2 regions of the Tardiphaga sp. 813_E8_N1_3 genome follow, and region 2 is predicted to be linked to the other one. Evidence: predicted binding sites of a transcription regulator. Region 2 holds the regulator's gene; the other holds the start of a gene.
What was found. The regulator LexA, encoded in region 2, represses DNA repair genes until DNA is damaged. The targets are predictions, from matches to a motif close to TGTTCNNNNTGTGTTCNG.

Region 1: the regulator LexA is predicted to act here: its motif matches at 1,793-1,810, upstream of AB8A33_RS16460 (ImuA family protein).

The regions. Positions count from the first base shown of each region.
Region 1 is NZ_JBPWQE010000001.1:3,434,429-3,437,734, reverse strand. Features, by position in the region: gene AB8A33_RS16470 (MexW/MexI family multidrug efflux RND transporter permease subunit) at 1-805, shown strand, start outside; gene cnbZ (2-amino-5-chloromuconate deaminase CnbZ) at 933-1,676, shown strand; gene AB8A33_RS16460 (ImuA family protein) at 1,872-2,663, shown strand; gene AB8A33_RS16455 (Y-family DNA polymerase) at 2,557-3,306, shown strand, end outside.
Region 2 is NZ_JBPWQE010000001.1:2,937,541-2,940,846, forward strand. Features, by position in the region: gene AB8A33_RS14055 (GNAT family N-acetyltransferase) at 5-580, shown strand; gene lexA (transcriptional repressor LexA) at 893-1,615, shown strand; gene AB8A33_RS14065 (ComEC/Rec2 family competence protein) at 1,634-3,306, opposite strand, start outside.

The DNA.
Region 1 (3,306 bases), 500 kb from region 2:
CTATGTGCCGACGACGACGGGGCAGCAGGTGCCGCTGTCGACGCTGGTGAAGGTGGAGACCGGTACCAACCCGAACGCGCTGTCGCACTACAACCAGCTGAACTCGGCGACCTTCCAGGCGGTGCCGATGCCTGGCGTCACGGTCGGTCAGGCGGTGGACTTCCTCGAAGGGGCGGCCAAGCAACTGCCCTCGGGATTCAACCACGACTATCTCGCCGATAGCCGGCAATATGTGCAGGAAGGCAACCAGCTCGCGGTGGCGTTCGGCTTCGCGCTGATCATCATCTTCCTGGTGCTGGCGGCGCAGTTCGAAAGTCTGCGCGATCCGCTGGTCATCATGATCACGGTGCCGATGGCGATCCTGGGCGCGTTGATCCCGCTGTTCTTCGGTCTGGCGACGATCAACATCTATACCCAGGTCGGTCTGCTGACGCTGGTGGGCCTGATCTCGAAGCACGGCATCCTGATGGTGGAGTTCGCCAACGAGTTGCAGCTCAAGGAAGGCCTCGATCGTCGCTCGGCCATCGAGATGGCCGCCCGCGTGCGTCTGCGTCCGATCTTGATGACCACGGCCGCGATGGTCACCGGCCTGCTGCCGCTGCTGACTGCAGCGGGCGCAGGCGCTGCGAGCCGCTTCTCGATCGGCCTCGTGGTCGTCTCCGGCATGATGATCGGCACGCTGTTCACGCTGTTCGTGCTGCCCGCGGTGTATGTCGCCGTCGCCACCGATCACCGCGCCAGCAAGGAAACGGAACGCGCCAAGCAGATCGAGGAATTCGATTTGGAGCATACGCGGACGGCCTAATCGCACGGACGCGGCCTTGCGAAGCTGAGCTTGCGGGGGCACATGGTTTGAGGTTGGATGGCGGATCGCTTCATGCGATCCGCCATTATCTTTTGGCGGCCCGCATGGCCCCCACAGGACCCACCCCATGACGCGCGATTTTCCAGCCGGCAATTATCGCTATATTCCCGCAGTGTTTCAGTATTCCAGCGGCGTTGCCGCCAATGCGGATTTCGAGATCGAGCGCGTTCGTTTCGACACATGGCTGCCATTGGCCGATGGATTTGCGCGTATTGCCGATTACATTCTCGCGGCCGATCGCCCGCTGACATCGTTCTGCGCCTGCGAACTGCGCTCGCCTGCAGTGGTCGACGAAGCTGGTTTTCGAAAATTCAACGAGCACTATGTCAAGACGCTTGCTGAATGGGGCATCTTCGACGGCACCAACAATCCCGTCGCGCGCAGCAATGTGTGTCTCGAAATCGATCCGCCGAGCGAGCCGTCGTTTTACGCGTTCTCGTTTACGCGGCCGTCGCTCGGTGCCAAGCCGACTTTCGTGATTGCGGGTGGCGCTGAAGCGCGCGGTGGACCTGGAACATATCCCGAGCGCATCACGCGATATCGCGAGACCTCGCCGGACGCATTCCGGGAGAAAACGTGGATGACCATGAGCAATATGGAAGAACGCCTCGGCGCCTTCGGCTTCTCGTGGAAGGACACCACCGCGACGCAGATCTACACGGTGCAGGATTTCCATCCCGTGGTGGCCGATGAACTGGTCAAGCGCGGTGCCTCGCGGCAGGGCATGACCTGGCATTTTGCGCGGCCGCCGGTGGTCGATCTCGAATTCGAGATGGATACGCGGCGCGTGATGCGTGAATTCGTAATCTGACGGCGAAGGCCAGGCGACCGTTACAGCGTGGCCCTTCATCGGATCTCCTTGATTTCACTCGCGAAAAAATTGCTGCGTGATCCCGATTGACTCGGCTTGCCATCTTAGCTTTATATTAGAACATATCATGAACAAATGGGCCGGCATGGGTTCACTAAAAACCCGCCACGGCAAAACAATTTCGAGGAGCGGCGCATGACCGGCGCACGCATGACCACGCTCGCGCAATTGCGTGGCAGCATCGAACGGATCGAGACCCACAGCGATACCTATGCGCCGGATCGCGTGTCGCTCGGTCATGCCGAGGCGGACGCGGCGCTGCAAGGCGGGCTCGCGCGTGGCACCATGCATGAGGTGTTCGCCGAAGGCCGTCACAGCGCGGCGGCCACAGGCTTTGTCGCCGGCCTCGCGCATCGTGTCTCGGCAAAGCGGCCGCTGCTGTGGATCCGGCAGGATTTCTCCGAACGCGAATGCGGCGCGCTGGCCATGAGCGGCTGGCGCGAACTCGGTCTCGATCCGCGCTTGCTGGTCGCCGTGCGCGCGCCCGATGTCGAGACGGCATTGCGGACCACAGCAGATGCGCTGGCCTGCGATGCGCTGGGCAGCGTCGTGCTGGAGACCTGGGGCGACAGCAAACAGTTCGACCTGGTCGCCAGCCGCAAGCTCACGCTGGCAGCGCGGGGGTCGGGCGTCACGTGCCTGTTGCTGCGGACTGCAGGCGTTCCGGCCTCGAGTACGGCAGAGACGCGCTGGATCATCCGCTCCGCGCATTCGCCGCCATTCAAGCCCTGGCAATCATGGGGCGCGCCCATACTCGACGTGCAACTGGTTCGAAATCGTCACGGCCCGAACGGGCAATGGATCATGGAATGGAAGTGTGATGAGTGCGTTTTCCGTGACACATCGGCGCATCCTCAGCCTGTGGCTGCCACGCCTGCCAACCGACCGCATCAAACGTCAGCTCGCGCGCAACGGCGCGCCAGCTAATCTGCAAGCAAGTATTGTCGTCGCCAAGCAAAGCAATGCGCTGCAGATTTCCGCGTTGGACGATGCGGCGGCGAAGCTCGGCCTTGAACCAGGTCTGCCGCTCGCCAATGCCCGTGCGGTCTGTCCGGACATTCAGGTATTCGATGCTGATCCTGTCGCCGATACGCAGGTACTGACCGACATCGCCGATTGGTGCGACCGCTTCACACCGTTGGTGGCGCTGGATCTGCCGCATGGTCTGTTTCTCGACATCACCGGCTGTGCCCATCTGTTCGGTGGCGAGGCAGCACTGATGGAGCAGCTCTGCGCGGCGCTGTCGCGGCAGGGTTTTATTGTCAGTGCAGCGATTGCGGGGACATCGACATGCGCGCGCACGCTCAGTCGATATGCACATGGCCGGATCATCGCCGCGGGCGAGGAGGCCAAGGCAGTGACGCCGCTGCCGCTGTTCACGCTCGGCACCGATGAGGCGATCATCCGCGGATTGCGCCGCGCCGGCTTGAAGACCATCGGCGATGTCGCCTCGCGCTCGCGCCCCGAAATCACCGCACGTTTCGGTGCGGAATTCACGACGTTGCTGGAACAGGCGCTGGGGCAAAGCGATGCACCGATTAGCCCGCGCAAAGCGCTGCCGGATTATATC
Region 2 (3,306 bases):
TGATTTGCAAACGGAACTCGAACAGCCGGTCGTCATACGACCCTCGCGCGACACCGACGTCGATGCCATGCTGGCGATCTATCGCCGGCACATCCGGCAAGGCGTCGAGGAAGGCGTCAGCGACGCCGACACGCCGCAGCCCGACGATCTCAGAGATCGGCGCAAGAATCTGCGCAGCAAGCGGTTTCCCCATCTCGTCGCCACCCGAGGTGGCGAGGTCGTCGGCTATGCCTATGTGGTGCTGTTCCGCAAGCGACCGGCCTATCGCTACACGGTCAAGCACTCGATCTATATCCACCACGGACATGTCGGCCGCGGCATCGGCCGCCTGTTGATGCGCGAATTGATCGACGTGTGCGCGGCGGCCGGCTTTCGGCAAATCATCGGCTATATCGATGCCGACAACACGGCCTCGCTCGGCTTGCATGAGAGCTTCGGCTTTGCCCGCGTCGGCTTGCTGCCCGGCGTCGCCTATCGCTCGGGCCGCTGGGCCGACACGATCATGGTTCAGCGCTCGCTGGCGACCGGCTCCACGACACCGCCGCCTTTGCCACTCTCCGGCCGGCCGCCTTCCGCGTAACTGCAAGCGGTCTGCTCGCGCATTTCCGTCGTTTGACGCGCTCGCGGAAGGTCCGGAACGACTTCCTCAGTCATTGCCTTGCTCGGCTCCACATACGTCTTCTTGACGGGAAATTAAGCATTGCAGAACACATATGGAACATATAGTGTTCGTTCATGATTTGTTTCGAGATTCTGTGGCTTTGAGTAGTTTGAGAGTGCCCGAACTCGCGCAACCGATCTTCGAACGATCGTCTCTGGACTGAGGCTCACCGTTCGAAGGCCCTTTGAAACGCACGCGGCGGCCGACACCGTCAACTGAGGATGGCTTCAGATGCTCACGCGCAAACAATACGAACTCCTGCGATTCATCGATCAACGACTGAAGGAAGCCGGCGTCCCGCCCTCCTTCGACGAGATGAAGGATGCGCTCGATCTGCGCTCGAAGTCCGGCATCCATCGCCTGATCACAGCGCTGGAAGAACGCGGCTTCATACGTCGTCTGCCCAACCGGGCCCGCGCCATCGAAGTCATCAAGCTGCCTGAGCTTGGCGCGCCGGTCACAGGCGGCACCGGGCGCCGCGGCTTCACGCCCAGCGTCATCGAAGGCACGCTCGGCAGGGTACGCACGGCCGCCAGCATCGCCAGCAATAGCGGCGATGATGACAATGGCCGCACGGTTGCCATCCCGGTGATGGGCCGGATCGCGGCCGGTACGCCGATCGAGGCACTGCAGACCCGCAGCCACACCATCAGCATGCCCGCAGACATGCTCGGCTCCGGCGAACATTACGCGCTCGAAGTGCGCGGCGATTCCATGCAGGACGCCGGCATTCTCGACGGCGATACGGTGCTGATCCAGCGCAACGAAAGCGCCGACACCGGCGACATCGTGGTGGCCCTGATCGACGACGAGGAAGCCACGCTGAAGCGCTTCCGCCGCCGCGGCGCTTCGATCGCGCTGGAGCCAGCCAATGACGCTTACGAAGTCCGCATCCTGCCGCCCAACCGGGTGCGCATTCAAGGCAAGCTGATTGGCCTGTATCGCCGCTATTAAGGCAGTCGCCTCGGCGGATTACTGATCTTCGGGTTGAAGATCAGTTTCCGCCGGCGTCGCATCCACCGGCCGGTTTTGCGGCGTGCGACTGTTCTGGATCAGATCGTGCTGGGGCTCATCGGGGGTGGCGCGCGACCACGGGCGGTCCAGGCCACGCGGTCGCACGGCATCCATCGCAAAGCCGTTCGCAGTTCGCTGCAAGCTCACCGCACCGTTTCGTTGCAGGCGATCCTGTTCGACCACCAGCGCACGGCAATCCTTTGGCGGTTGTTTCGTCGTGACGATCAGTACCGCTTTCTCGCAATCATCCGTGAACGCGTCAGGCTGTAGAGCCAGCGCCACCAGAGCGCCATCGGCCAGCGGCGTGATGCATCCGTCGCGGTCGCAGGACACGCCATGGCTGAGGGAGGAATCCGTTGGCAGCCGAGCGTCAGCATCGCCGGCAAGCCACTCTTTCAACAGAAACGTATCCTTGGCGCTGCGCATCATATTCAGGCGCCCGTCCCTGCCCCGTACCGCAACGCTGTGCCCGTCCCCCGAGATCAGCACATCCGGCTGCTTCACCAGGAGTGCCCAGACGATCGAGAGCACCAGCACGCCAAGTCCCGCTAGGCGCAACGGCGTGCGCAACAATCCGAGCACGATGATGCCAATGCTGGCGGCGACCAGCGGCCCGGTGCCAAAAGCCGGCATCCGGCCGATGGCACCGGGCAAGGCTGCCACCCATTGCGTGACCACGATCATCCACTGGACGCCGACATCCATCAGCCGCCAGAACACACCATCAAAGCCGAACGGCATGGCCACCAAACCGAGAATACCCGCCGGCATCACCATCGCCGAGACCACCGGCATCGCCAGGAGATTGGCGACGACGCCATAGGGCGTGACGCGGTGGAAATGAAATGCGGCATAGGGCGTGGTGGCAAGGCCGGCTACCAGCGAAGCGAGTACGAGCATCGCGATCTCGCGTCCGCCCCATAGCGCCACGCGCGCCGTCGCGGAATGATCGGGCGAGGCAAACAGCGCGGGCATGCCGATCTGCACCAATGCGACGAGCCCCAGCGTCGCCGCGAATGACATCTGAAAACTCGGATGCACCAGCGCTTCGGGCGCCACGATCAGCACGACCATTGCCGCCACCGCCAGCGTGCGGAACGTCACCGCCCGGCGATCGACCATGACAGCGATCAACACGACGGCCGTCATGAAGAACGAACGCTGCGTGGCGACCTCGGCGCCCGACAGCAGCAGATAAAACAGCGCTGCGAACAACGCCGCGGTGGCTGCGACTTTCTTGATCGGGAACGTCACTGTCAGGACGGGGATCAACGCGAGCAATGCGCGTATCGCGAAGAACACCACGCCGGCCACGACGGCCATATGATAGCCGGAGATCGACAGCACATGCCCGAGACCGGAGATGAACATCGCATCATTGACGTCAGCCGAAATCGCATCGCGACGCCCTGTGAGCAGCGCCGTAGCAATGGCGCGGCTATCGCCCGAGAGCACGGTGCGGATCCGCGCGTCGATGGCGTCGCGCAGACCCTGCATGGTCGCCGAATAGCGTAGCGCCACACTCGGCTGTATCGGCGGATCGACTGCCTTGATGCCGCCCATCACAAAACCGGACGCGCCGATCCCCTGAAAATACAGATCGCGGCCAAAGTCGTAACTCCCCGGCCGGA